2 regions of the Streptococcus suis S735 genome follow, and region 2 is predicted to be linked to the other one. Evidence: predicted binding sites of a transcription regulator. Region 2 holds the regulator's gene; the other holds the start of a gene.
What was found. Region 2 encodes HrcA, which represses chaperone genes, less so after heat shock. Its sites were predicted from a motif close to TTAGCACTCNNNNNNNNNGAGTGCTAA; they were not measured.

Region 1 (15,594 bases), 160 kb from region 2:
AATTGCGGATGTTTTTGCCGTATAGGGCCACCAGAATCTTGTTGAGTTCTTCCATGGTAGAGGCTTTTTTAATCTCCTCTAGATAAGGCTTAATAGGCTCTAACCCCAATTTGTTGCGAGTATCAAAATCGGCTGCCAATCGGTAAAAATCAATAAGTTTTTTCTCATCACTACCAGCTTGCAGCTTGGAATAGTCCATATCCAGCTGGTCAATCATCTCCTGTATCGCTTCTTGCGTTTTCTCAGAGAGTTGACTCAGATTATCTATTTGCGATTCACCGGCACCTAATTTTGTATTTTTCAACCATTGCGCATTGATATAAGAATGAAAATCCGTCTGTGGTGTTGCTTCACCTGCTTTGGGAGCCGAGGAATTACTTGTGCCACAGGCTGTCAAAAATGTCGCACAGGCGACTGCTACTAATAAAAATTTTAGTTTTTTTCTCATGGTTTCTGTCCTTTCTTTTTATTGTTAATGTGCTTAGTACCACTATTTCATCACCATACAAGCATCCTCCTTTAGTAATTAGCGGTCCTAAACTACTCTTTCATCGATCTACCTTATAAGGATTCTAACATTTATATCTGCTTTTCTTCTGTAGCCTATCTATTAATTCTCTTATTTTTTATAACCATTCCCAAACAAAGTAATTCTAAATAATTTAAAACATTTATTTTAGCTGATTAAGTGTGAGTAGGCGAGAACTCGAACGATCAAAAGAGTTCGGCAACAATTCCTAATTTCTAGTTGTTGAGCTGAAATAGTCTAACCCCAGACTGTTTTAATCCGTTTATTTCACAGTAGTCGGACCTGGGAGTCACTGTTGAGTTCATCGACAACAGGAACTTATACCCAATGAAATCCCAAAATAGCAAACCCTGATCTTTTGTTAGCCATCCACACCTAAATTAGGGTAATTTTTTATAAATTGTAGCTTTCTCATTGTATATTTCCAAAATGAATCTGGCGGATATCTGTTTTATATAGTGTAGTCGTTTAGTTTGTTTTTAGTACTCGCTTCAAAGGTTCGGGAAACCTTTGAAGGCTGGAGATAGGGCGAAGCAAGTTCGTCTCAATAGCTGCAAGTTGCTAGAACAGCCTAAAGGCTGTTCTAGGTTGGAAATAAGACTTGCCTCGCAAATCACTTCTGTAAAGTACGACAAAGCGAGTTCAAATACTCCAGTGAAGTGTTTGAAGTTGGAAATAAGGAAACGAAGTTTCCTCGCTCGTCGAAGCAATCAAAGATAAACTACTGATACTCAATGAAAATCAAAAGTAGCCTAGGAAACGAAGCCGAAGATAGAACTGGAGTTCATCAAGGCAAGTTGACAACGGATAATTTTGATTTTCGAAGAGTATGAGTATCACGCTCAGATGTGTGACATATCCGTCGTACCAAAAAAACACCTACCCGAAGGTAGGTGTAGATAGACAATTATGCATTGCCACCGTTTTTCTTAATGATTTCATCTTGTACAGATTTTGGTACATCTTCGTAGTGGTCAAATACCATCATGAAAGTACCGCGACCTTGTGTTGCTGAACGAAGAACAGTTGCGTAACCAAACATTTCAGCAAGTGGTACATAAGCACGAACAATCTGTGTGTTACCACGAGCTTCCATACCATCAACGCGACCACGACGTGCAGTAACGTGACCCATAACGTCACCTAGGTTATCTTCAGGTGCAGTGATTGTTACAAGCATCATTGGCTCAAGGATAGTTGGTTGAGCTGATTTAGCCGCTTCTTTAAGGGCAAGAGATGCAGCCACTTTGAAGGCTGTTTCAGATGAGTCGACATCGTGGTATGAACCATCGTAAAGCTTAGCTTTAACGTCAACAATTGGGTAACCAGCAAGAACACCGTTAGCCATAGATTCTACGAGACCTTTTTCAACCGCTGGGATGAATTCACGTGGAACCACACCACCGACGATAGCGTTCTCGAACTCGAAACCTTTACCTTCTTCGTTTGGTGTGAATTCGATCCAAACGTCACCGAATTGACCTTTACCACCAGACTGGCGTTTGAAGAAACCACGAGCTTGTGTAGAAGCGCGGAATGTTTCACGGTATGATACTTGAGGAGCACCTACGTTTGCTTCAACCTTGAATTCACGACGCATACGGTCAACAAGGACATCCAAGTGCAACTCACCCATACCAGAGATAACTGTTTCACCAGTTTCAACGTTTGTTTCAACGCGGAATGTTGGATCTTCTTCAGCCAATTTAGAAAGGGCAATACCCATCTTGTCTTGGTCAGCTTTAGATTTAGGCTCAACCATCAATTGGATAACTGGTTCTGGAACGTGGATTGACTCAAGGATGATTTTTGCTTTTTCATCTGTCAATGAGTCACCAGTTGTAGTATCTTTCAAACCAACCGCAGCGGCGATGTCACCTGCATAAACAGTTTCAATTTCTTGACGGCTGTTTGCGTGCATTTGAAGGATACGTCCAATACGCTCACGTTTACCTTTAGAAGTGTTCAATACGTATGAACCGCTGTTAAGGACACCTGAGTATACACGGAAGAATGTCAAACGACCTACGAATGGGTCAGTCATGATCTTGAAGGCAAGAGCTGCAAATGGCTCCTCATCTGATGCATGACGCTCTTCTTCAGCATCTGTATCTGGGTTAACACCTTTAATAGCAGGGATGTCAAGTGGGCTTGGAAGGTAGTCGATAACCGCATCAAGCATCAACTGAACACCTTTGTTTTTGAAGGCTGAACCACACAATACTGGGAAGAATTCAACGTTGATAGTTGCTTTACGGATAGCAGCTTTCAATTCGTCATTTGTGATTTCTTCACCTTCAAGGTATTTCATCATCAATTCTTCATCAGTTTCAGCAACTGCTTCAACCAATTTTTCACGGTATTCTTCAGCTTGCTCAAGGTATTCAGCTGGAATATCTTCTTCAAGAATATCTGTACCAAGGTCGTTAGTATAGATTTCAGCTTTCATCTTGATCAAGTCGATGATACCACGGAACTCATCTTCAGAACCGATTGGCAATTGGATTGGATGAGCATTTGCTTGAAGACGCTCATGGAGTGTGCTTACTGAGTAAAGGAAGTCAGCACCGATTTTATCCATTTTGTTAGCGAATACGATACGTGGAACACCGTATTCAGTTGCTTGACGCCATACTGTTTCAGTTTGTGGCTCAACACCTGACTGTGAGTCAAGAACGGTTACCGCACCATCAAGAACGCGAAGTGAACGTTGCACTTCGATTGTGAAGTCCACGTGTCCTGGTGTGTCGATGATGTTTACACGGTGGTTGTTCCATTGAGCTGTTGTCGCAGCAGATGTGATAGTGATACCACGCTCTTGCTCTTGCTCCATCCAGTCCATTTGCGATGCACCTTCGTGAGTTTCACCGATTTTGTGGATTTTACCAGTGTAGTAAAGAATACGCTCAGTTGTCGTTGTTTTACCCGCGTCAACGTGCGCCATGATACCGATATTACGAGTTTTTTCTAATGAAAATTCGCGTGCCATGAGGTTTGTTCTCCTATATTTTTAGATTTCTATTCTGATTATACCATATTTTAAGAAAAGCGAGTGGGCAAATCCCACCCGCTTAAGTTCTTACTAATGGTGTGAAGTGGACGAGGCAAGCCTCAATCCGATTTGTGATGGTTGAACGATAAGTTGCTACCATAATCTCAATTGATTTATGTAGAACTGATTTAACGTCCTCACATCTTAATTAGTTGAGTTCGAACTAAAAATTCTGGAAAAAAGATAAATCTTCCTTGGACCTTAAGGTCCATCGTCTGATTTCCTATTTTTCCTTGAATTTTCTTAACGTCCTTACATCCTAATTGAACTCGGGCTACAACTCGCTGACAAAAAGATGAACCTCATTGATTGCACAGCAATCTGCTTCGCTTCCCTATTTTGTCTAGGAGTTGCTTGACGCCCTCGTATCTTAATCTTAGTTGAATTTTAGCTACAAATGTCTGCCAAAAAGATAAAATCTCCTAGAAACTGAAGTTTCTGCGTCAATTTTCCTATTTTGGCTAGCATTTGTTTAACGCTAAAATATCCTATCTTACCAGCGGAAGTGTGCGAATGCGCGGTTTGCTTCTGCCATTTTGTGAGTATCTTCACGTTTCTTAACAGCTGCACCTGTGTTGTTTGCTGCATCCATGATTTCTTTCGCAAGGCGATCGATCATAGTGTGCTCACCACGGTTACGAGCGATTGTTACCAACCAACGAAGACCAAGTGTTGTACGACGCTCTGGACGAACTTCAACTGGGACTTGGTAGTTAGAACCACCGACACGACGTGCACGTACTTCAAGTACAGGCATGATGTTTTCCATTGCTGTTTCAAATACTTCAAGTGCATCGTTACCAGTTGCTTCTTTGATTTGATCAAAGGCACCGTAAACGATTGATGCAGCAGTACCACGTTTACCGTCCAACATAACACGGTTAATCAAGCGAGTTACCAATTTTGAGTTATACAATGGATCTGGCAATACTTCGCGCTTAGGCGCTTGATTTTTACGACTCATTTATATTTCCCCCTTCTTAGCCTTTTGGACGTTTAGTACCGTATTTAGAACGGCCTTGCTTACGATCGTTTACACCAGCAGTATCAAGTGCACCACGAACGATATGGTAACGTACCCCTGGAAGGTCTTTTACACGTCCACCACGAAGAAGAACCACACTGTGTTCTTGCAAGTTGTGACCGATACCTGGGATGTAAGCAGTAACTTCGATAAGGTTGCTCAAACGTACACGAGCAAATTTACGAAGGGCTGAGTTAGGTTTTTTAGGTGTCATTGTTCCGACACGAGTTGCAACACCGCGTTTTTGTGGTGATGAAACGTTTGTTTGAACTTTTTTACGGCTGTTGTAACCAACGTTCAAAGCTGGTGATTTAGATTTTTCTACTTTAGACTTACGTGGTTTACGTACCAACTGGTTAATTGTAGGCATCTACATTCTCCTGTATATATTTTTTATTTTTGGTGATAGGGCATTGGTGACAACCCCTATCTGTGTGTACTTTTGCAACATTTGTCAGCACGTCCCTGTACACTCTTGAGAGACCAAAAGTAAAAAGTACCGTCTAATATAGTACCACATCCCAAAACCATTGTCAAATAGATATGTTTGAAATTTTCAAGAAAAAAACACAGCCAAGTAGCTGTGTCATTTTGCTATTTCTTAGTAGCCCATACCCATTCCATCCATACCTTGTGGCATAGCTGGAGCAGCTGGTTCTGGCTTGTTGGCAACAACTGCTTCTGTCGTCAAAATCAAGCTGGCTACAGAAGCTGCGTTTTGAAGGGCCGAACGAGTCACCTTAACAGGGTCAATAATACCTGCATCCATCATATTGACCCATTCGCCTGTCGCAGCGTTAAAGCCAGTGCCAAGCTCAGAATTCTTCAATTTATCAATGATAACTGAACCTTCATAGCCTGCGTTATAGGCAATCTGACGAACTGGTTCTTCCAAGGCACGAAGGACAATATTGCGTCCTGTTTCATCGTCGCCTTTCAACTCCAATTTCGCTACGCTATCGATAACATTTACAAGTGCTGTACCACCACCGGCAACGATTCCTTCTTCAACTGCGGCACGTGTTGCGTTGAGGGCATCTTCGATACGGAGTTTCATTTCTTTCAACTCAGTTTCCGTCGCGGCACCGACTTTGATAACTGCGACACCACCTGACAATTTAGCCAAGCGCTCTTGCAATTTTTCACGGTCAAATTCTGAAGTGGTTACCTCAATTTGTGACTTGATAACAGCCACACGGTTGGCAATGGCTTCAGGATTGCCAGCACCTTCAACAATGGTTGCACCATCTTTGTCGACCACAACCTTGGCAGCTTGACCAAGGGCTTCAATGGTCGCATCTTTCAAGTCCAAACCAAGGTCTTCTGTAATGACTGTACCACCTGTCAAGATAGCGATATCTTCCAACATGGCTTTACGACGGTCACCAAAGCCTGGAGCTTTGACTGCAACAACGTTGAATGTACCACGAATCTTGTTGAGAACAAGTGTAGGAAGAGCTTCGCCATCCACATCGTCAGCAATAATCAAAAGCGGACGGTTGGCCTGAAGAATGCTTTCCAAGAGTGGCAAAATATCTTGGATATGAGAAATCTTCTTATCTGTAATCAAGATAAATGGATTTTCAAGTTCAGCTACCATCTTTTCATTATCTGTTACCATGTATTGTGACAGATAACCACGGTCGAATTGCATACCTTCAACCACATCCAATTCTGTTTCCATACCGCGAGATTCTTCGATAGTAATAACGCCGTCTGTTCCCACGCGCTCCATAGCTTCTGAAATGTACTCACCAACTTTTTCAGAACGTGAAGACACGGCTGCTACCTGAGCAATTTCAGCTTTATTGGATACAGGACTTGCTTGTGCTTTCAAGGCTTCAACCGCAGTCGCAACCGCGGCTTCAATCCCGCGACGAATTCCGATTGGGTTGGCACCTGCAGTTACGTTTTTCAAGCCTTCACGTACGATAGCTTGGGTCAAGACAGTAGCAGTTGTTGTCCCGTCACCGGCAATGTCATTGGTTTTTGAAGCCACTTCGGATACCAACTTAGCACCCATATTTTCAAAATGATCTTCCAACTCGATTTCTTTAGCAATGGTTACACCGTCGTTTGTAATGAGTGGTGAACCGTAAGCTTTTTCCAAGACAACATTACGACCTTTTGGACCCAAGGTTACTTTGACTGTGTCAGCCAAAATATCGACACCACGGACCATGCTTTCACGCGCATCTGCTGCAAATTTGATTTCTTTTGCCATTTTTCTACCTCTATTCTACAATTGCCAAAATATCTGTTTCACGGATGATGTGAACGTTCTGATCACCGTCTTTGACTTCCAATCCTGCGTGAGCATCAATCAAAACAGTATCTCCAACTGCCACCGCTGGGGCAACCAAGTCTCCGTTCAAGGTCCGAATCCCTTGTCCGATCGCTAGGACACTTGCTTCTTTTGTCTTTTCTTGGCTTGCGCCTGCTAGGACAAAGCCACCAACTGTTTGTTCTTTTTCTTCAATTTTTACGGCGATACGATCGCCCAATGGTTTCAACATGGTATTACCTCCTGGTCTTTTTAGCACTCTTTGTATTCGAGTGCTAATTCACATTTCCTATTGTATCACTTGGTCAAAAATAGTCAAGAACATTCTATCCCTTTTTCATGAAAATCCATCTTGAGACCGAGACAGAACTTGCCTATCCATTACCGCTAAATTATGCTATACTATTTTTAAAAAGTTAGGGGGTATTCATGAAATTTTTTAGAGATTTAAAAATTGATTACCTTGAAAGCCGATTTTCAGCCTACGAAAGTTTTGCAGAATGGTTTTTAAAACGTAAATTAGGCTTTTGGGGGAAAATGATATTCGCCTACCTACTCTGGCTAGTCTGGTGGCTTCTCTTTTCCCACCCTCATTACATCATCTTTTTCTTCTACGGAGTTCTCCTACTTTCTCTAATTATCATGCTGATAGAATGGTGGAAATATAGAAAATAAGTAGCCAAAAACACCAACTTTCGTCGGTGTTTTTAAGGAGATATGAAAAATATTTAGGATTGACTATAGTATAGCCTATTTTTCAATACACTCCATCGGTCTTGGGACTGATATTGCTTTAAAACGGTAATTCCTCCTCTTCCAAGACCAAGTCAGCTAGGTCATCACCAGTATTATTTTCACGCATGGCACGTTGAGCACGGCTTTCTAGTAATTGGAAAGATTGGCCTAGAATCTCTGTCACATAGTGGTTGCTGCCGTCTTTTTCGTATTTTCGCGTTCGCAACTCACCATCAATAGAAATCAGACTACCCTTGCTGCCATAAGAAACAAGTGTCTCCGCCAGTTTGCCCCAGAAAATAACATTGAGAAAATCTGCTTCACGCTCACCATTTTCTGTCTTAAATCGGCGATTGACTGCGACAGTTACACGAGTCAAATTTTTGCCAGTTGGTGTTTGAGTGAGTTCAGGTTGGGCCGTCAAGCGACCGATTAAAATTGTTTTATTATACATATTATATCCTCCTACTTATCTATTCGTAGAAGGATTAGAAAAGGAGCGAAAATCATGAAAGAATTTTTGATGGAAAAGATACAGACCTCCCAACCATATACCAATGCCGAACTGGATTGGTTGTTGGAAAACATCGGCCATCCAGACCCTACTATACGCGACGAACTGGTCTATGCTAGTTTTTGCCATATCTTTTTGGAGGGCTTGATTACAAGAGAACAAGCACAGTCGCTACTGCAATTCTCTCAAGAAACCAAGCCATTTTCCCTAGAAGGCCCCACACAAAAACGAAGTTTTACTTGCCTACTTTACTGTCTGTTGCTGTCTGTCGATAATGAGCCAGAGTCTATTTATCATGCATTTTTAAGCACTGACGACCATGAGCTACTCTTCCAGCAGGCCTTGGATTATTTGACGATTGAAAATGACTGGTCTGGCTACGATGAAAAACTCGGTTGGATCCATACCGCTGCCCACGGAGCAGATTTTCTTCTGGCCACAAGCTGTCATGATCAATTTCCCGCTGAAAAAAGCAAAGAAGTCTGGCAAACTATTGTCACTTGTCTAACTAAACAAAGTAAAGTTTTCTCAGCTGGCGAGGAAATCCGTCTGGCACAAATCCCTGTCTACCTCCTGCTGAATGAAAAAGTGTCAAGCCAAGAGCTGACGGAATGGATTAGCAAGCTGGACTTTCCAAATCAAGAACCAGTAGACTACTTCCGGTGGCTCAATCTCCAGCATTTCCTGTCCAGTCTTTATTTCCAACTCAAATCACAACAGGCCTCGACCGAAGAAATCGAACAGGCTATTGAAGGAAAAATTGAACCAGCATAAAAGAATTGGCCACCTGACCAATTCTTCTTTTTCTACCCCTTCCAGTGTTTAGCTGGATCAAAGGCCTCTCCGACCACTGCGGAGTCGTCTAATTCGATAATACCACGGACTTGTGGTGCGTTTGGCAGTGCCAATTCACGCGGACTACACATCATACCAAAGCTATCTTCACCGCGCAATTTTCCTGGGAAAATCAGGCTACCGCTCGGCATCATTGCCCCCGGAAGAGCCACAATAGTTTTCAATCCTTGGGCAGCATTTGGGGCACCAGCTACGATTTGCACTGTTTTGTCACCAACATTGACCTGACAGATATTGAGGTGGTCGCTGTCTGGATGAGGAACCAATTCCACAATCTGACCGACTACAAACTTTGGAGCATTGTCGTTAACCAAGCTTTCAGTAAAACCTTCCTTAGCCAATTCAGCATTCAAGGTCGCAACTTGTTCATCTGTCAAGAAAACTTGACCATTTCCATCAAGTTCAACCAAACTTGATGCTTCAAAAATATTCCAGGCCACTGTTTTTCCTGTTTCTTCTAGGAAAACACGCGCCACTTGACCCTTGCGTTCAAACTGGACAGCCTGTCCCTTGTCCTCCGCAACAATCACCATAAGAACATCGCCGACATGTTCCTTATTATATGTAAAAATCATTTCTTTTTCATTTCTCCTTTATGCAAATAGACCGGTCAAGCCTTTCCAAAGATTTTCAAAGAAGGCACCGATTTTTTCTAAAATCCCTGAATCTTGTAGATTCTTATAGGCTTCTGAAATTTGTTGCTCCGCCTGTTGCTTGAACTGGTTGAGCTGGGCAGCAACCTCAGCCGAATCAATAGCAGAGGTTTCCTGATAAGCTTTGGCAAAGGTAACTAATTTTGAAACTTCATCTGCTGTGATGACATTTTCCAAACCGTTTTGGGCCAAAACATCATTGATGATGGTGTTGATGTCAGCCTCAGAAGCCACCTGACCATTGGACTTTTTGTAGTCGGCAAGAGCAGTCTTGATTTCCGCCACTGCCTTATCCAAGGCCGAACTATCAAAATTAGTGTCACCTGTATGAGCCGTCGCCACTTCATTGACTGTCTCTAGCTCTTGTTGGGCTACTTCAGTTCGGGCTGTATCAACTGTTTCACCATTGGCTGCGAGAGCCTTGTAAACACCTGTCAAAGCAGACTCCCCCGTTACCTGAATCGGAGAAGCTACATCAATCAAGACATCTGTCGCACCAGCTGTAATAGCCGCATTGGCATACTGCGTTTCGGTAATCAAGGTGATGTTCTGTGGCGTCTTAATATCCACCACAACCCCTTTGCCAGCGTCCTGCTTTTGCACCAAGACAGATGAATAGAGGGAGGCTGTGTCCGCTTCAGATGTACCTAAATATTGGTCCATATCCGTACCAACAACCACCTGACGACTGACATTATTGACATCCGAAATACCAAATAGATTGTTAACCTCTGTCGCCTGCGCATCTGACAAACCTCCACCGTAGACTAGTGTTGGCTTGCCCCATTTTTCATTGATAACATCTGTTTGAATCTCAGCCTGCACCAAGGGAGCAAGACTCAAACTCAACCCCAGCACCACAGGTGCTAGAAGGATTTTTCCTAATGATTTCTTCATGTTCTTTCCTTTCTTTTGGGAAATGGCAGAGCTTCTCTGCTAATTTATCTACCCAGTCCAGATAAGAAGTTCATGATTTCTTCCTTGGTCTTGCGATTCTTATCGACAAAACGACCGATTTCCTTACCATTTTCCAAAACAACCAGACTTGGAATGCCTAAAATAGCCCATTCCTGTGCCAAAGGCATAAAGTCATCTCGATCCAGTTGCACAAAACGGAGATCTGGAAAAGCTTCTTCGATAGCTGGCACATGCGGTTTAATATAGTGGCAATCTCCACACCAAGTCGTCACAAATAGAAAAACAGTTGGCTTGCCATCTTCAATCAAGGCAGCTACTTCTTCATGATTTGTTGGAAAAATCATCTTTCTTCCTCCCTGTATTGAATAGAACCTTTGGTATTTTCAAACAAAAATACCTGTCCTGCCTCCATCACAACCCCTCCGATAAGAGTGGTCTGCGTAGAAGCCGTTTCATCCACATAGACCGTGGCAATCTCTCCTAAATCAGCGAAAAAGTCACGCACCTCCTGCAAGGCCTGTGCTTTTTTACGGTCTTCTTGGATTTTACGGTAAAATTGAGCACTAGCGGTGAGCACACCTGCCCCCAATAAGCCTGCTAGCAAGGCTGTCTTTTTCTTTTTCATGTTGACTATTTTATCATATTTCCCAGGATTTTTCCCAAAAATGCCATTGGACTTGTGACAGTTGAGACAAACTCGCACCACTTGACAAAAGACTTAAAAATAGATAGAATGGTCTTACAGTGATAAATGTTTGTCAACACTTGGCAATCAAAATGCCCCAACGTTACCAGCGTTGAGGGTTTTCTTTTGGAGCGAGACAGAACAAAGGAGTTCGTTGTCTCGCCCACGCACAGTTGATTAGGTCAGATTTGGAGTGTGAAACACGAACAAATCTACCAATCAACCACTGCGCTGAGATGTTGACACAAACTCTAAGTCATAAATCCCACTCTATTGTCACGATTGTTGAGCCATCTTTCAAACAAAACTGTTAGAAAACTGACGAACAAAGATACAAGAAAAACTGTGATATAGTCTTTTAGTTTACTTTTAGTACGAGGCAATGAGCCGCAGACATAACTGAAGTTAGGCAAGGCGAATTAACGAAGTAATAAAAGAAAAACTAAATGACGATAAATGCTTCCCACACTTAACAATCACTCCCCTCTCTATTTTGAGGGGCATTTCTATCCTAGCAAACTTCAATCATTCTTGTCAATACTATCCATATTTTTCTATATTTTTCTATATTTTCAAGACAAGTCTAGCTCTTCGTGATAAAATAGTAGTAATCATGTCATGGAGGAAGAAGAATGACTCTTTTTGGAAAAATTAAAGAAGTTACCGAATTACAAAGCTTACCGGGATTTGAAGGACAGGTTCGCAACCACATCCGCCAGAAAATCACGCCACATGTAGACCGCATTGAAACAGATGGGCTAGGTGGAATTTTTGGTATCAAGGATACGGCTGTTGAAAATGCTCCTCGTATCCTAGTGGTCGCCCACATGGATGAAGTTGGCTTTATGATTAGCCAAATCAAGCCTGACGGTACTTTCCGTGTTGTTGAGCTAGGTGGCTGGAATCCTCTGGTTGTTTCTAGCCAAGCCTTCACTCTTCAGTTGCAGGACGGTCGTACCATTCCAGCCATCTCAGGCTCAGTACCACCTCACCTTTCACGAGGGGCTAACGCTCCTGGCATGCCTGCCATTGCTGATATTATTTTCGATGCTGGTTTTGCCAATTATGACGAAGCTTGGGCGTTCGGCGTTCGTCCGGGGGATGTCCTCATTCCCAAAAATGAAACCATTCTAACAGCCAACGGAAAAAATGTCATTTCTAAGGCTTGGGACAACCGCTTCGGTGTCCTTATGGTGACCGAACTACTAGAAAGCCTATCTGGTCAAGCTTTGCCAAATCAGTTGATTGCTGGGGCCAATGTGCAAGAAGAGGTTGGTCTTCGTGGTGCTCATGCCTCTACAACCAAGTTCAATCCAGACATTTTCCTCGCTGTTGATTGCTCGCCCGCAGGTGATATTTATGGCGACCAAGGAAAAATTGGTGACGGAACTCTGCTTCGTTTCTATGACCCAGGCCACATCATGCTAAAAAACATGAAAGACTTCCTCCTCACAACTGCCGAAGAAGCAGGTGTCAAATTCCAATACTACTGTGGTAAAGGTGGAACAGATGCCGGTGCAGCCCACTTGAAAAACCATGGTGTTCCATCAACAACTATCGGTGTCTGCGCTCGCTACATCCATTCACATCAAACTCTCTACAGCATGGATGACTTCTTAGAGGCCCAAGCCTTCTTGCAGACCATCGTTAAAAAACTAGACCGCTCAACGGTTGATTTGATTAAAAATTATTAAAACAAAAGACTTTGCTGGGTTGAATGCCCGGCAAAGCCTTTTTTCTATACAAGTTCTTCTAAAATGTACTTCCTCACATAGGTAATGAAATATAGCGAGCCTGTAATCAGGTAGAGTTGTTTGGGATTGTCCAAGTCCACCTGCTCCAACCACTCCTGATAGGTCTGAACTCGTTCATAGCCTGACGGATAATCTCCTAACTGTACCGCTCTGAAATCGTCAAAGGTCGTCACGCTAACAGGTCCAAATTGGCTAAGCTGGGACAACATCTGGTCCACTGGCTTGGTATTGATGGCCGCAAAGAGGATTTCAATATCCCTGTCAGCATACTTTTCTTCCAAGAGTTGTGTCAGGACGGCGATACTTTCATTATTGTGGGCACCGTCAATCATGAGATTAGGCCTAATCAACTCTAAGCGGCCCGGCCAGATGGCTTGGGACAAGCCCTGGCGGATGGTTTCATTGGTAATTGTTGGAAAATCAGGGCTGAGAAGCTGAGCTGTTGTCACTGCCAAGGCTGCATTGACCTCCTGGTGACGACCCTGCATCTGCAGTGTTAACTCTTCCACACGGCCGAGAGTACTTGAAACAGCAAAGCCTGCTCTGCTATTTTCCAAAAGAATCTCCCGTCCCACCGCATAGGTCGGACTCTGAAGCTGACTGGCGTGATCCTCAAATGCTGCCACCACTTCTGACTGGTCGGTCGCATAGAGGAGGGGAACCCGCTCACGCAAGACAGCAACCTTGTGACGGGCTATAGCAGCGTGGGTCTCTCCCAAAAAAGCCTGATGGTCCAAGCCGATGGACGGGCAAACTACTGCCAATGGGGCAAGGACATTGGTCGCATCCTGCAAACCACCCATGCCCGCCTCCACCAAGAGAATGTCGGGACGCTGGTAGTGGGCAAAGTAGACAAACATAGCCACTACTACAATCTCAAACTCCGAGATGGCATCCAGTCCAGCCGTCTGGTCCAAGTCCTCAATCAAGGGTTGCAAGTCTGTCACAATCCTTGCAAAATCTTCCTCCGAAATCATCTCCTGCTCAAATACAATCTGCTCTCGAAAATCAATGATAGACGGTGAGGTAAAGCGACCGACGGTGTAATCCGAAGACCGTAAGATAGACTGTAAGGCGTTGAGGGTCGAGCCCTTGCCATTTGTACCTACGAAGTGAACGGTCGGCACTTGAAGCTGGGGATTGTCCAAGCGTTCCAAAATCCAGTTGACACGTGCAACGCCATTTTCTAAATCTGATGCAGGACGACTAGATAGCCACCGGCGAGTTTCTTGATAATTCATGATTCCCTCTCTACAAAAGCAGCAACAGGGGGATGACCTGTTGCTTGATACTGTTTTATTTAATGCCCATTAACTTAGCCAATTCAGGTATTTTTTGTAAACTTGGTAAGACAAGCATAGTCACGACAATGCGTAATGGAATTTCAAAAACCGCCTTAATCAAGCGACTGCTATACAGAACAATCCAAGGTGTTCCAAAATGGAAATGGAGGGCAATCGGTGTCATGATAAAGGAAATCACAACCTGAATCAAGACAACAACCCCTGCAACATAGAGCCAATCAGCCTTGTTCTTGGTGTCTAGCGGTTTTCGATAGAAGAACCAGCCATAGATAAAAGCCGATACCGCCTCAATCAAGATAAAACTAAAAAGCATGCTCTGTCCACTAAACAAGACAAAAGCTGGGTCTGAAATCGCCGCAAATACAGCAGCCCAAACAGGACCAGCAATCGCACCTAAAATAGTATTAGGGATAAAGGTAAACTGGACCTGCAAGGTATCAGAAAGACGAACAGAAAAATGGTTCTCCGCAATCATGACCAAGGCAAGAGTCATCGCAATAGCAGCCAACAACTGCACCGTTAGTTTTGGAATCTTCTTTTCCATAAAAAATGCTCCTTTTCAAAAAATGGAGCTGTCGTGTGTATTCGACAGCGGATGCAATGGTTTACCGCGCTACTCTCAGCCAGATCCAATGTTCCTACTCTAGGAGACATCAGATGCAAGCAAAGATCAGCTTCGTTATGTGGCAACATCCCATCCACATACACTTGACGCAAACCATCTACTCTGTGCAAATTTCTTTGCTAGTCTATTGTATCACACACTATATATTTTGACCACTTGCTAAAAACTATACCTTTCTAAAGGTATAAACTATAAGAGAAACCGGCAGTCTCCGACTACCAGTTAGTTTTTCTTATTTCAAACGTTCAACTTCACGCGCAATAACCAATTCTTCATCCGTCGGAATAACCAAGACACGAACCCTTGATTCTGCCGTTGAAATGTCACCATAGTTGCCAAATACATTTTTTTCTGGGTCCAACTCAATACCAAACCAAGACAAGCCTTCTACTACGTCATTGCGCATAAGCGGTGCATTTTCACCCATACCAGCCGTGAAGACAATAGCATCTGCCCCATTTAAAACTGCAAGATACTGACCGATAAATTTCTTAATACGGTCAATGAAAATATTGTAGGCCAACACTGCATCTGGATTGTGAGCTTGGATGCCTGCTTCAATATCACGCATATCACTTGAGAAGCCAGATACACCGAACAAGCCTGACTGTTTATTCAACATGTTCACAACATCTGCAGCATCTTTCAGTTCTTCAACATTC
Region 2 (15,594 bases):
ACCTTCTTGGCCTGCGGCTGCTTGTTGTGCTGCTGCGGCTTGCTCGTAGAGTTTCACTGCAAGGGCTTGGGCTTTTTCGTTGAGGTTTTCAAGTTTAGCCTTCATGTCGTCCAAGTTGTTAGCTTCCTGAGCTGCTTTCAACTCATCAAGAGCAGCTTGGGCTTGGTCACGTTCTGCGTCGAAGCCTTTGCCTTCTGTTTCCTTAAGAGTTTTCTCAGTCGCAAAGATTGCTTGGTCAACATCGTTACGAAGGTCCACTTCTTCCTTACGTTTCTTATCTGCTTCCGCGTTAGCTTCTGCATCTTTCATCATGCGGTCGATTTCTTCATCTGTCAAACCTGAGTTAGACTGGATAACGATAGTTTGTTCTTTTTGTGTACCAAGGTCTTTGGCTTTTACAGAAACGATACCGTTCTTGTCGATGTCGAATGTTACTTCGATTTGTGGAATACCACGAGGTGCTGCAGGGATGTCTGTCAATTGGAAACGACCAAGAGTCTTGTTGTCCGCTGCCATTGGACGCTCACCTTGAAGCACGTGGATGTCAACAGCTGGCTGGTTGTCCGCTGCAGTTGAGAAAACTTGTGATTTAGAAGTTGGGATTGTTGTGTTACGGTCGATGAGTTTTGTAAATACACCACCCATTGTTTCGATACCAAGTGACAATGGTGTTACGTCAAGAAGAACAACATCTTTGACATCACCAGTAATCACACCACCTTGGATTGCCGCACCCATGGCAACCACTTCGTCAGGGTTTACAGATTTGTTTGGCTCTTTACCAGTTTCAGCTTTTACAGCTTCCACAACGGCTGGGATACGAGTTGAACCACCGACAAGGATTACTTCATCGATTTCTGATAGGCTGAGACCTGCATCTGAAAGGGCTTGACGAACAGGAATTTTTGTACGTTCTACAAGGTCGTAAGTCAATTCGTCAAATTTCGCACGAGTCAATGTCATTTCCAAGTGAAGTGGACCTGCTGCACCTGCAGTGATGAATGGCAAGCTGATTTGAGTTGAAGTCACGCCTGACAAGTCTTTCTTAGCTTTTTCAGCTGCATCTTTCAAACGTTGAAGGGCCATTTTGTCAGCTGACAAGTCGATACCGTTTTCTTTCTTGAACTCTGCTACCATGTGGTCGATAATCTTTTGGTCAAAGTCGTCACCACCGAGCTTGTTATCACCTGCTGTTGCAAGTACGTCAAAGACACCGTCACCAAGTTCAAGGATAGATACGTCGAATGTACCGCCACCAAGGTCGAATACCAAGATTTTTTCATCTTTGTCAGTCTTGTCCAAACCGTAAGCAAGAGCTGCTGCAGTTGGTTCATTGACGATACGTTCTACTTCAAGACCAGCGATTTTACCAGCGTCTTTGGTTGCTTGACGTTGGGCATCGTTGAAGTAAGCAGGAACAGTGATAACCGCTTTGGTTACTTTTTCACCAAGATATTCTTCAGCGTAACCTTTCAAGTATTGAAGAATCATTGCTGAGATTTCTTGTGGTGTGTATTCTTTACCGTTTGCTGAAACTTTTTCAGAAGTTCCCATTTTTGATTTGATAGAGATGATGGTATCTGGGTTGGTTACCGCTTGGCGTTTTGCCGCGTCACCAACGATGATTTCACCATTTTTGAAAGACACAACAGACGGAGTTGTGCGGTTTCCTTCTGGGTTTGCAATGATTTTTGATTCAGTTCCTTCAAGAACTGCAACTGCTGAGTTTGTTGTACCTAAGTCAATACCGATAATTTTAGACATATGTGTTACCTCTTTTTAATTTACTTTTTATGTTCAATTTAGCCTAGTTTAATGACATTTCGGTCAGGTTTTCTTTTTTGGGAAATAGCAGAGCGACTATTCCGACACCACTACCATAGCCGGTCTCAGCAAGCGTTCATGCAGCTTGTAGCCTTTTTGGAAGACTTGTGCGATGTGTTCTGCTGGGCAATCGTCTGTGGCTGGGACTGTTTGAATGGCCATGTGAAGATTTGGGTCAAAGACATCTGTTGCGACTTCTTCCACCCCTTCTTCTTTAAGGGCTTGAATCAAGCTTTCTTGAACCATTTCCAAGCCTTTTTTGACATCTTCTGTCAAGCCTTCGACTTGAAGGGCACGTTCCAAGTTATCCAAGCTCGGCAAGATTTTCTTGGCCAAGTCTTGCGAACGGTAACGCTGAATGGTTTGGCGTTCTTCGTTTGCACGGCGTTGGATATTTTGCATTTCAGCGTGGGCACGAAGGTACTTGTTTTCAAATTCCTCAGCGCGCTCGTTTGCCAAATCCAATTCTGATTTTTCAGGTGTCTCCACAACTTCTTCTGTTGCTTCAACCTCTTCTACGATTTCTTCGTTTTTGATTTCTTCTGACAAAGCATTCTCCTTCTAATTGACTTCGTAATGATTACTACTTAGATAACGGTAGTAATCGGTTAATTTCATAAATAGGATGCGGCTGATGATGTTGATTAAGCTCATCTGCCTACGGTAGTCCATGTCAACAGGACCGAGCAAACTCATCTGGCCCATGCCCCGATAGGGGATTGGAAAACGATGATGAATGACCGTCACATCTGCAAGAGCAGGTTCTCTATGTTCCGCCACGGAAATGCTGGTCTGCTGGTTGGGAGCCAAGCCCTGCCGCAACTCTGGTGCCAATAACTGAGGACTATCCAAGAGTTGGTAGGTGGCAAGATTGCCGTAGGTCAGCGAGGCAACTTTTCCACTGATAAAGACCGATTCTTGGAAAAGATTGGAAAAGATGTAGTCCATGAGATCCAAGACATTGTCCGTCGTGGCAAAGTAACGCTGCACCACTTGGGGAATCTCCGTCCGCAACTTGTAGTGGATTGCCAAGACCGTCTGCCCAACGAAGCGCTCATCAACTAAGCGTTTGAGCACTTCCAAATCCCTAGTCAAGAAGTTCTTAGGAATAGCAAACTGAACAGTGACAGGTTTGGACTGGTCCAGAGTCAAGACTGCCAGAGCATCGTGGCTACTGAGCTGCACAATGTCAAAGGAAGTCAGCTGCTGACTGGTCGGCTCCACATCTAAAATGACCGAGGTGTAGCCTGTCAAATCCGCTAGGACCTGACTTGCTCGCTCCAAGATGTCCTCTAGCTTGAAGGCTTCAAAGTCAAAGGCCTTAACCACTTGATAAACATCTTCTTCATTGATGTGTTTCAGATTGAGCGAGTGGTTGACAAAGTATTGAAAACCAGCCCGACTGGGCATACGACCACTTGATGTGTGGGCCTTTTCCAGCAAACCCAACTGCTCTAGCTTGGCCATGTCATTACGAATGGTAGCCGAACTTGAAGCAATCATTTCCTGCAAGGCCTTAGAACCAACTGGCTCATGATGGCGCGTAAATAATTCAACAATCAGATTCAAAATATCATTTTGACGTTGGGTAATCATCTCCGCTCCTTTCATGAACACTGTTTTAGTTACGCTCAGCGAAAATCGACAGTAGCCTAGGAAGCGAGGCCGAATGTAGAACTGTGGTTCACAAAGGCAAGCTGACAACGGATAGTGTTGATTTTTGAAGAGCGTTAGCACTCTATGATATCGAGTGCTAATTACTTATACTCCCATTATACGCCGAAAAAATGGATTGTCAAGAGAAAAAGACAAAAAATTAGCACTCTTTTGCTTAGAGTGCTAAAAATCAGTCTGAGGACCTAGAATGGTGGATGTCAAGAAAAAAAATCAGAGAATCCTCCCTGATTTTATATCTTATTTCCCTTGGGCAATCAACTCTGCCCCACGTTTGCGGTAGGATAAATCCCCAACTGCTTCAATTAAAAGCTTGCCATTTTCGTATTTGAGGACGGTGATTGAGCCGTTATCGAGAAAGACATTGGCACCACGCTCTGGCTCTAACAAATGAGCCAATGTCGCAATAGTCATACCGTGGCTGACCACAAGGGCATTGCCTCCGCCTTGTTTTTCCAAGTCCTGGGCGATGGATTCAAAACCTGTCAAGATACGGTTGCTCAAAACCTCCCACGATTCCGCCCAGCCAGCGGTGTCTGCTTCTTGGATACCTGCTGCGATTTCCGCAAAGGACATACCCGTCGCATCAACTGTCCCTTTCAAACGAGGCAGGACCCCTTGGAAAAGCTCGGCATCGTACATGCCTTCAAAACTACCGAAACACCATTCACGGATACGCTTGTCTTGGTAATAAGGGATTTTCCCTAAAATTCCTAACTCACGCTGGGCGATGGTCATGGTCTGAACGGTTCGACCCAGATCACTGGATACGGCTAGTTTAAAGTCAAGGCCCGCATCCTTGAGCCCCAAGCCCAGTTCACGAATTCCTTCCTCACCGACCTTGGTCAGCGGCGTATCACACCAGCCCTGCACGCGCCCAATGGTATTGAACATGGTTTTCCCGTGACGAGAAATATATAATCTTACATCTGCCATTCGTTTTTCTCCTTGTCATTTCTTACTATTAGTATAACAAAAAACCGACTGCTTGTGGCAATCGGTCTACGTTTTTTAGTTCTTAAAGCTATGAATCGGTGCTGGAATCTGACCACCACGGTTGATAAAGTCCACAGACGAAGCTTGATTGACCTTCATAACAGGAGCTGTTCCCAGAAGGCCGCCAAATTCAATCATGTCTCCTTCTTTTCCAAGCGGAATAATACGAACCGCAGTTGTTTTCTGATTGATAACCCCAATAGCCGCTTCATCCGCAATCATAGCCGCAATGGTTTCAGCAGGCGTTGTTTCTGGAATGGCAATCATGTCCAAACCTACAGAACAGATAGCCGTCATGGCTTCCAATTTTTCAAGGTTGAGCGAGCCATTTTGCACCGCCGCAATCATGCCCTCATCCTCAGACACAGGGATAAAGGCACCTGACAAGCCACCGACTTGGTTGCAGGCCATGACCCCACCCTTTTTGACTGCGTCATTGAGCAAAGCCAGGGCAGCAGTCGTTCCGTGCGTACCAACGGTTTCTAAGCCCATTTCCTCCAAAACCCGTGCTACTGAGTCGCCAACAGCTGGTGTTGGAGCAAGCGACAGGTCCACGATACCGAACTTAACCCCCAGGCGTTCACTGGCCATATTGCCGACCAACTGACCGATACGGGTAATCTTGAAAGCCGTCTTCTTGACGGTCTCCGCCACCACATCAAAGCTCTCACCACGCACTTTTTCAAGGGCACGCTTGACCACACCAGGCCCAGACACGCCGACATTGATGACCACATCCGCCTCGCCGACACCGTGGAAGGCCCCCGCCATGAAAGGATTGTCCTCAACCGCATTGGCAAAGACCACCAACTTGGCAGCCCCCATATCAGAAGCCTCCGCCGTCTCCTTAATGATCCGCCCCATGTCCCGCACAGCCGTCATATTGATACCCGTCTTGGTCGAGCCGATATTGACTGACGAGCAGACCTTAGAGGTTTGGGCCAATGCCTGCGGAATAGAGTTGATGAGGATTTCATCACCTTTTTGGTAGCCCTTTTGAGCAAGAGCTGAAAAACCACCGATAAAATCGATGCCGATCTCATGAGCCGCCTTGTCCAAGGCATGAGCTAGGGGAAGGTAATCCGTGGCATCCGTCGCCGCACCAATCAAAGCAATAGGCGTTACTGACACCCGTTTGTTGACAATGGGAATGCCTAGTTCTGCCGCAATCTCATCGCCGACTGCTACCAAGTTCTTGGCCTTGGTGACAATCTTGGTATACACTTTCTCCGCAGCCTTGTCGATATCCGAGTCGATACAGTCCAAGAGGGAAATCCCCATGGTGATGGTCCGAATATCGAAATTCTGCTCCTCAATCATTTCAATGGTTTCTCTAACCTGTCTAATATCCATGAAATCTCTCCTTACAAGTTGTGCATAGCATCAAAAATGGCTGCACTTTGAATGTTGATTTTCACATTCAAAGCCTGACCATAGGCTTCTAGTTCTGCACGAAGCTTGGTGAAATCTTTCTTCTCATCTGATGACACCACCGCCATCATGGTAAAATACTCATCCAAAACAGTTTGTGAAATATCATCGATATTGAGCCCTAACTCCGCAATCTTGGTCGCAACACCCGCAACAATTCCTGACTTGTCCTTACCGACAACTGTAACAATAGCTTTCATCTGAACACCTCTTCTAAATTTTCATATATTTTATCATAAATAGACAGAAAAAGGTAAAAATCTTTTGATTTCTACCTGTATCGTACGTGTTTACAACTCCAACTGTTTCTTCTATTCGGCTACGGCTAGAGTTGCCTAATTTTTAAGTTACAAACTTTCTATTTCTACCAGTCTGTGATACACTAGTGTCACCGAATTCTATTATTTGTTGGTTGCGACAAGCTACCAACCTTTCTTTTGTTCAGAAAGGACATTTATGAAGATTATCAAGCAATTGTGGTGGTTCTTTTCCCTTGAGAAAAAGGCCTATCTGATTGGGATTTTATCACTCTGTTTGGTCAGCCTCCTCAATCTCCTTCCCGCTTCTATCATGGGGCAGTTGATTGACCAGATTGCCAGCGGACAGTTGACTGAGCATCGCTTGCTACTCGGGGTAGCTGGGCTCATCTTGTCAGCCTTGGCCATGTACGGCCTCCGCTATCTTTGGCGAATGAACATCCTGGCAACATCTTATCGTCTAGGAAAAATCATGAGGGCTCGGCTGTTTGACCACTTTATGCACCTATCTCCATCCTTTTTTCAGCAACATCGGACTGGGGATTTAATGGCCCACGCAACCAATGATATCAATGCCCTGACCCGACTAGCAGGTGGTGGCGTCATGTCTTTTGTTGATGCAACGGTCACAGCCTTGGTTACCCTAATTACGATGAGTTTGAGCATTTCCTGGCAGATGACCTTGGTTGCAATCCTCCCCCTACCCTTCATGACTCTAACCACTAATTTTTTAGGCCGTCGCACTCATGAAAATTTCAAGGCTTCACAGGCAGCCTTTTCAGAGCTTAACAACAAGGTCCAGGAAGCTGTTTCTGGTATAAAGGTTACTAAATCCTTTGGCTACCAAGAACAAGAAACGGCGGCTTTTCAGGAAGTCAACCAAGCAGCCTTCTTGCAGAATATCAAAACCATGCGTTACGATGCCCTGTTCAACCCTGCCGTCCTCTTCTTCATTGGCCTGTCCTACCTGCTGACCCTTCTGGTCGGCTCTCACTTCATCTCGCAAGGTCAGGTCAGTCTGGGCCAACTAGTAACTTTCATGACCTATTTAGATCTCCTCGTCTGGCCTCTTATGGCGATTGGTTTTTTGGTCAATATTAGCCAGCGTGGTGATGTATCTTACAATCGGATTCAGACCCTTCTCAGCATTTCCTCAGAGGTCATTGAAACAGACCAACCGCTGCCTGCACCAAGCAATGGAGAGCTTGTCTATGAGATTAGCGAATTTGCCTATGATAACATACCAGTCCTCCAAGACATCCAGTTTCAGATCAAAAAAGGGCAGACAATTGGTCTTGTGGGGCTAACAGGTTCTGGGAAAACAAGCCTGCTCAAGCTCCTGATGCGAGAATACGATGTGATAAATGGACAGATCTTGCTCAATCAAGAAAATATCAAGAACTACAAGCTAGCTGACCTGCGACGCTTAATTGGCTATGTACCCCAGGACCAGTTCCTCTTTGCGACCAGCATTACTGAAAACATCCGCTTCGGCAATCCCGATTTATCTCTAAATCAGGTAGAAGAGGCCGCTCGGGCTGTCCATGTCTATGAGGATATTCAGGATATGCCCGACCGCTTTGAAACCATGGTCGGCGAAAAGGGGATTTCCCTTTCTGGCGGACAAAAACAACGGTTGGCTATGGCCCGTGCCATGATTCTCAATCCAGATATCCTGCTCTTGGATGACTCGCTCTCAGCGGTGGATGCTAAAACAGAACACGCTATTCTCGAAACCATCAAGCAAGAACGCCTTGACAAAACCACCATTATCACCGCCCATCGCCTGTCAGCTATTGTCCATGCCGATTTGATTCTGGTCCTTGAAGATGGAAAAATCGTAGAACGAGGTCGTCACCAAGAATTACTAGATGAAAAAGGCTGGTACTACGATACCTATATGATGCAGCAACTCGAAAAGGAGGAAAGTGATGCTCTCTAAAACCAAGCAAGCTAGTGTTTTTTTGCGACTCTTGTCCTATCTCAAAGCCTATCGACTGCTGACAGTCCTTGCCTTGAGCTTTTTGCTACTGACTACCGTGGTCCGCAGTCTAATTCCCCTTCTAGCCTCTTATTTTATCGACCACTACATTTCTACTATTTCTGAGACTGCTGTGGCCATTCTAGCTGCCTACTTCGCCCTCTATCTGCTTCAAATGGTACTTCAATATTTTGGAAATCTCTGGTTTGCTAAAGTTTCCTACAGCATTGTCAGAGATATTCGCCGGGATGCCTTTGGGAGAATGGAAAAGCTGGGAATGGCTTACTTCGACCAGACTCCTAGTGGTTCCATTGTCTCTCGCATCACCAATGATACGGAGAGTATTTCAGAGATGTTTTCAGGGATTTTATCCAGTTTTATCTCAGCTCTCTTTATTATCGTCACGACTCTTTCGACCATGTTTGCTCTGGATTGGAAATTGACCAGTCTGATTGTCCTCTTCCTGCCCGTGATTTTCATCCTGGTTGATCAGTATCGGAAGCGGTCAGCTCCCATTGTGGCCAAGACTAGAAGTCTGTTGAGTGCCATCAACAGCAAACTGGCAGAGAGCATCGAGGGGATTTGGATTATCCAGGCCTTTTCTCAAGAGGAGAGGCTAAAGGAAGAGTTTGAGGCTATCAACCAGGAACATCTGGACTATGCCAGTCGTTCCATGGCCTTGGACAGTCTCTTTCTCCGCCCTGCCCTGTCACTTGTTAAGATTTTGGCCTATGCCCTACTCATGACCTATTTTGGTTTGGACTGGTCACAGGCTGGAATTTCTGCTGGTCTTATCTATGCTTTCATCCAGTATGTCAATCGTCTTTTCGATCCCTTGCTGGATGTCACGCAGCATTTTTCCACCCTCCAAACCTCTATGGTATCTGCCGGACGGGTCTTTACGCTCATGGACCAGACCATCGAGGAGCCACTACAGCTGGACCGAGGGGCCAAGATTGACAAGGGGCATATTGTCTTTGAGGATGTTTACTTTTCCTATGACGGCAAGCGGCAAATTCTGGACAAGGTTTCCTTTGAAGTGAGACAGGGGCAGACCATCGCCTTTGTGGGTGCTACAGGATCAGGCAAATCTTCTATCATCAATGTCTTTATGCGTTTCTATGAATTCCAATCTGGACGGATTTTGATTGACGGTCAGGATATTCGTAGCTTTTCGCAGGAAGAATTGCGGTCCGCGATTGGCCTAGTCCTGCAAGATCCCTTTCTATTTCACGGAACCATTGCATCCAATATCCAGATGTATCAGGATATTTCTCAGGAGGAGATTGAGGAAGCGGCTCGATTTGTGGACGCTGCTCCCTTCATCGAAAAACTTCCTGAGAAATACGACCACTTGGTCACCGAGCGGGGCTCCGCCTTTTCGACAGGACAACGGCAACTGCTGGCCTTTGCACGCACCATGGCTAGCCAGCCTAAGATTCTCATTTTAGACGAGGCTACCGCCAATATCGATTCTGAGACGGAGAAGACAGTCCAGACTTCTCTTGAGAAAATGCGAAAAGGGCGGACAACCATTGCCATCGCCCACCGCCTATCGACCATTCAGGATGCCGACTGTATTTATGTCTTGGATAAGGGAAAGATCATCGAGTCAGGCAATCATGAAGAACTTCTAGCCCTCAAGGGTCACTACCACCGTATGTACCAGTTACAAGCAGGCCAGTTAACAGCAACCTAGAAACCACTCCATGACAAAAGCCAAGTTCCAAAATGGACCTGGCTTTTTTATTTTTCTACATTGTTGAGAACTGAAGACATCAATCTATCTCTCTTTAACTCACATTCGCTGACCGACGGGCATAGGCTTTCCAATCAATCCCACGCGCCTCACACCAGTTCTGGACATTTGGTGCCAAGACCAGATCTTTCTGCCGGAGTTCCGCAATATTCTTAGCACCCAGCATGGTCATGATTTCAGCAATCTGCCATTGATAGACCTTAATAGCCTGCAAACCGTCGTCAAAACGATGCCCTTTTCCATCCTTGACATATTGAAGGAAATGATTGGACATACCGACAAGGTCTGCACCTAAAGCCAATGATTTGACAATATCTAGCGGTGTTTTAATGCCACCAGAAGCAATCAGGCTTGGGCAAACTTCTTCAGAAACAGACATAGCTTCCACCAAGGAAGTCACGGTAGACTGGCCCCAACCTTCTAAATAGGCATAGTCATTGAAGGTCCGACGGGCATTTTCAATCTTGGCGAAATCCGTTCCCCCAGTACCAGATACATCAATTGTTTGCACGCCGGCAGAAGCCAGCTGGGCTACTGTTTCACGGCTCATGCCAAAACCAACTTCCTTGACAATGACAGGCACTTCCATCTCCCGCACCAGAGTTTCAATATTCTTCAACCACATAGTGAAATCACGGTCCCCCTCCGGCATGACAATCTCCTGAGGAGCATTGACATGGATCTGAATGGCATTGGCCTCCAACAAATCCACCGCCCGCTTGGCATTTTCCACACTATGATGGGCACCTAGGTTGGCAAAGATTATCCCGTAAGGATTTTCCCGACGCATAACAGAGAAGGTTTCCGCAACAGACGGATCCTTGATTGCCGCACTGACCGAACCAGAAGCCAGGGCAATCTTGCCAAAATGCCCCATAATTCCCAACAGACGGTTGATTTCCCGGGTCTTCTTGCTTCCACCAGTCATGGCATTGATGAAGAAAGGAAAGGCAAAGTCCAAACCAGCTACACTGGTCGAAATATCCACTTCATCCACCTTGGTCTGCGGCAGGGAATGATGGACAAACAGAGTTTCTGTAAAGTCCTTGGCCGGCGTGGCACTATATTGCTGATTGGCCAAGCCAACGTGTTGATCCTTGCGATCTAAACCAAATTCTCCTAGATAAAACATAGGGTTCTCCTTATTCTCTACTTGCGATGTTTAGGGTGAGTGGAAAAATACCGGCTTCTTGCCAAGCCGTCTCTATCGCTGCTTTTTGTTCCTTACTGTCTACCAAGCAAATACCGCAGTCACCTCCGCCAGCACCAGATGATTTGGCCACCGCTCCATAAGTTTGGGCCAGATCACAGAGTTGACTCAGTTGAGGCGTTTCAATGACCAAGCCCATTCCTCTCGCAAAGTCCTGTAAGAGCTTGCGATTAGCTGACAAGGCCTGTCTAGCTGATACTGAATCATTTGTCTGACAGGCCACTATCAACTGCTCTACACAAGTCTTGGAGTCGGCTAAAAACTGGCTATGAATTTGCTCTTTTTCTGTCTGACTTTTTTGGCTTTCCATCTGGGAAACTAGACTATCCGTTGAAGCCGCCGACCCTGTCCAACCAACCAAGAGGTCTAGACCTTGGGGTAACTGGATAGGGCTGATAGACAAACTTTGCCAATCACTTTCCACCACATCCAGCAGAGACAGCTCTGCCATTTTCCCTAAAAGCCAAGAACGGTCCAGGGAATGATAGGCTATCAAGCCGCCAAAACTGGAAGCCGCCAAATCTCCAAAGGAACCTGTCATGCCTAGCTTGGACTGGGTCAGAGCTGCTAGCTTGTAGGTCAAAAGGGCATCCGCTTGATGACCGTAATAGGTCAACAGGGCCTTGACCGTCGCAACCGTTACTGCTCCTGAAGACCCCAGACCGTACTTGGCACCAGAGGCTTGGTCATCTAGGTCGGACTGTACAGATAGGCTATAGGTTCCATGACAAGCATAGCCCTTGGCCGTCAGATAGGCTTCTGTCACCTGCATAGCTGATTCAATCAAGGCATAGGGATGGCTACCTTGAATACGAACGGCACCTTCCTTACGCTCCCAGGTCAGATAAAGGTCTGCCTTTTGACTAGAATGAAGACTGCCTTGGTCACTTGTTTCAATGGTGACGGTTAGGTACTGGCCAACCGCCGCAATCACCGCAGGATAGCCAGCTTCAACAACTGCATATTCCCCTGCCAGAAAGAGTTTTCCTGGTATCTTTACTTGCACTTTCATGCTAGATTCCCTTTTCAAATGCTGTTTGTGATGCCTGCCAATCCTTCTCACTGAGAACATAAGCAGCAGGTCCAGGCTTGCTGGTGATGATTTTCTCTCTTGGGAAGACTTTGGCCAATCCAGCTACTAGCTCATCCATCTGACTTGCTCGACAGAGGACCTTGACATTTGGTCCTGCATCCATGGTCATGTAGGCTGATAAGCCAGTTGCTTCACGAACCTGACGGACTGCCTCTTGAGCCACTAGGCTATCGGCTGACCAATAGGTAAAGGGTGGATTGGCAGAGAGCGTTGTTGCATGCATTTTCATGCCATTGTGCTCTGTAATCTGACCAAGTTTTTCAAAATCACGGCTGGCAATAGCTGCCTTGATGTCCACCAAGTCTTGCTTAGCGGTTTCTACCCAGGCTGTGTAAAATGGTGAGGTGGCAACTGTGTGGTCCATTCCCTCTCGACTAGCAATCTTTTTCGGTCCGGTATTGACCGCCAAGACGACCATGCCGATATCCCAATCCGCATCATCAATGGGATGAGCCATCGAATCTTCCGAACCAGTTCCCATGCCCCACTCAACAAATCCACCGAATAGGCTACGGGTACTAGAGCCAGAACCCCTGCGAGCAAGGGTTGATAGGGTGGCTGGTGACAAATCTAAATCCAAGGCAGTTGCGGTTGCAAGCGCAAGCGCTGCGAAGGCTGATGCTGAGCTTGCCAAACCAGCTGCAGTCGGAACAAAATTTAGACTTTCCACTCGGGCAAATGCCCTTTCACCTATATATTCGCAAAATAAATCCAAAAATCGAGAAATTTTTAAAATTTCTTTTTCTTTTTGTAAAATCCCATTGAGATAGAACTCATCAGCAGTTAATTCTGGGTCAAAAACGACCTTGGTATCCGTATAAAATGCGTCAAGGGTCAGGGATAAACTGGAATTCATAGGTAGGAATAATTCCTTATCGCGTTTTCCCCAGTATTTAATCAAGGCAATATTGGTATGGGCACGGGCTATGCCTATTTGTTTAGTCATTGGTTTCTCCTAAGTACTGTATCCAGGTTTGGCGGGCGCCTGCTTGGTCAAGGATGTGTGCAAGTTTTTGGGCATCCTGAGCTGTTCTTGCCAGGGCAATCATGCAACCGCCTCGTCCGCCACCAGTTAATTTGGCTCCGAGGGCTCCATTTTCTTGGGCAAGGCTGACTAGCTTATCTAGGCTAGGATCAGACACGCCTAATTTTTGCAGGAGGGCATGAGCTTGGTTCATTCTGCTGCCTAGAAGCTCTGCCTGGTCTGTGGCTAAATCTTCCTTGGCCTGTCGGGTCAAGTTCCCCAGTTCTTCTACTAGCTTGATAGCCTCTGGCTTTTTCTCCAACAAATCTGCCACGTCTGAAATGGCTTCTAAGGTATTTCCCGTCACACCTGTGTCAGCCACTACCAAATGGGCATGGAGTTTCAGCTCAAAAGGTTCGATGGGCTGGTGCTTGATAAAGAAGACGGGGGACTTGCCGCTGGTGGTCGCCGCATCAATACCCGAGGGATTGCCGTGAGCAATTTTTTCCGAAGACTGGACGATGTCCCAGAGTTCGCTGTCGGTCAGCTCTTTTTCATAATAGGCAAAGAGGGCGCGTGCTACTGCAACTGCCACGGCTGCACTGGAGCCCATGCCACGCTCGGCAGGAATGGTGGAACTAATCTCGATATGAATAGCTGGGTCTGTCGGCGCTCCGATACGATAGAGCGAGAAACGGATGGCATGCTTGAGGCTTTCCCAGATTTTTGGCATCTTGTGAACTAAGCCTTTATAGAAGTCACAAGCAACAGTCAGCGCTTCCCCTTGAGCAGTTACCTGAGCAATAATTTCAACAGCAGAAAAAGGCATAGCAATTGCTGGGTGCCCATAGACCACCGCATGCTCTCCCATCAAAATGATTTTTCCATTTGCTTTTCCTACTACCGACATACTTTTCTCCTTACACAATCACTACTATTATACCATTTTTACATAAGAATAGAACACACGAAAACAGCCGACCGCGGCCGACTGTTCTCTAGGAGATTATATGAAAAAGAAAGTTGTTCGCTATTTCTAGCTTGAATATAGTATATAGCTACTAACTTAAAAGAAACTGAAAGATTTCTTAGATTTTTCTAAAGCAATTTCTCATACTTATTTTCTTAAAACTTGACACGAAAACAGCCGACCGCGGTCGACTGTTCTCTGGAGATTATATGAAAAAGAAATTCGCTATTTCTAGCTTGAATATAGTATATAGCTACAAACTTAAAAGAAACTGAAAATTTTCTTAGCCTTATCTTAAATTGATTCTTGTTTTGAATACCTATACTGAAAAAATAGCACCCCTGATCGGAAGGCATTATCTAAAATCGTTGCAATCCAAATGGCTGACAAACCGATTTTAAAAAATGTTACAAGTAAATAAGCTATGCCAATCCGCACTAGCCACATACCGATAGTTGTGGCATAAAAGGGTAATCTAGCATTTCCCAAACCTTGCCAAAGAGCTGTCATAATAAGAGTGCCAGCTGTAAAGGGAACTCCCAACATGGCATAAAATAATACTGTTTGACTAGCTTGTGCTGCTTGAATATCCTTAGTATAAAGGTCGATTAGGAAAGACCCCGCAAAATAAGTCACACCAGCCACCAAAAACATAAACAGCAAAGAAAGGCCAAAGCTTGTTCGAAAAATATGTCGAACCATAGCCTTATCCTGTCTGTGTTTCGCTGTAAGGATGATTGTTGCGGTAGCAATCCCTAAAGCCGGCATATAGTTAAACTGCGTCAGGGTTTCTCCAATCGCATTTCCAGCTACCGTCGCTGTTCCTAAGCTGGTAATCAACGCCACGACTACCACATCTCCCACCCGCATCATCAACCGTTCACCAGTTGCTGGCAGGGCAAGTCTAAGCAGTTCTTTATCAAAGGACCAGGTCCATGGTTTTAAAGAAATTGGTAAGCGAGACCAAAGCAGGCTACAACCAATCAACCGCGATAATACCGTGCCAATCGCAACTCCAGCTACACCTGCATGAAGCACAAAGACTGCAAATGCTGAAAATAGTGCATTTAGAACGTTTGAGAGCAGACTGATATACATAGGAAAACGTGGTTCCCCCAAGGTTCGTAAGATTGCACTCAAACTTGTCATGAGTCCCAAAAAAGGTGCTCCCCCACCAACCAATATCAAATAAAGACCCCCAGCCTGTACCACTTCTGACTCTGCCCCCAAGCTAGTAAGTACTATTGGACCTGCCAGAACTGAAAAAATTCCTAAAAGGAGACCGATAAAAACTGTAAACTTGACACTTTCACTAGCAGTTCCTCCAATGCCTTCTGAACCCCCTTCACCCAAAGCCTGAGCCAAACGAGAAGACACCGCTACTGCTAGGGCAATAAAAACCGCCTGATAGACGGCTAAAATATTATTAGCAAGG

Region 1: the regulator HrcA is predicted to act here: its motif matches at 7,142-7,168, upstream of groES (co-chaperone GroES).

What each region holds. Positions count from the first base shown of each region.
Region 1 is NC_018526.1:119,301-134,894, reverse strand. Features, by position in the region: gene YYK_RS00860 (M13 family metallopeptidase) at 1-448, opposite strand, end outside; gene fusA (elongation factor G) at 1,437-3,518, opposite strand; gene rpsG (30S ribosomal protein S7) at 4,075-4,545, opposite strand; gene rpsL (30S ribosomal protein S12) at 4,562-4,975, opposite strand; gene groL (chaperonin GroEL) at 5,207-6,829, opposite strand; gene groES (co-chaperone GroES) at 6,840-7,121, opposite strand; gene YYK_RS10230 (hypothetical protein) at 7,319-7,564, shown strand; gene YYK_RS00825 (single-stranded DNA-binding protein) at 7,683-8,078, opposite strand; gene YYK_RS00820 (DUF2785 domain-containing protein) at 8,133-8,912, shown strand; gene ytpR (YtpR family tRNA-binding protein) at 8,945-9,568, opposite strand; gene YYK_RS00810 (DUF1002 domain-containing protein) at 9,587-10,543, opposite strand; gene YYK_RS00805 (thioredoxin family protein) at 10,588-10,908, opposite strand; gene YYK_RS00800 (DUF4651 domain-containing protein) at 10,905-11,189, opposite strand; gene pepA (glutamyl aminopeptidase) at 11,882-12,943, shown strand; gene YYK_RS00790 (bifunctional folylpolyglutamate synthase/dihydrofolate synthase) at 12,988-14,244, opposite strand; gene YYK_RS00785 (folate family ECF transporter S component) at 14,300-14,851, opposite strand; THF riboswitch at 14,895-15,039, opposite strand; gene YYK_RS00780 (acetate kinase) at 15,165-15,594, opposite strand, start outside.
Region 2 is NC_018526.1:274,588-290,181, reverse strand. Features, by position in the region: gene dnaK (molecular chaperone DnaK) at 1-1,764, opposite strand, end outside; gene grpE (nucleotide exchange factor GrpE) at 1,861-2,373, opposite strand; gene hrcA (heat-inducible transcriptional repressor HrcA) at 2,386-3,420, opposite strand; gene YYK_RS01485 (histidine phosphatase family protein) at 3,739-4,434, opposite strand; gene YYK_RS01480 (PFL family protein) at 4,510-5,847, opposite strand; gene YYK_RS01475 (ACT domain-containing protein) at 5,859-6,125, opposite strand; gene YYK_RS01470 (ABC transporter ATP-binding protein) at 6,382-8,124, shown strand; gene YYK_RS01465 (ABC transporter ATP-binding protein) at 8,114-9,862, shown strand; gene fni (type 2 isopentenyl-diphosphate Delta-isomerase) at 9,957-11,054, opposite strand; gene YYK_RS01455 (phosphomevalonate kinase) at 11,065-12,144, opposite strand; gene mvaD (diphosphomevalonate decarboxylase) at 12,146-13,171, opposite strand; gene mvk (mevalonate kinase) at 13,164-14,099, opposite strand; gene YYK_RS01440 (MATE family efflux transporter) at 14,454-15,594, opposite strand, start outside.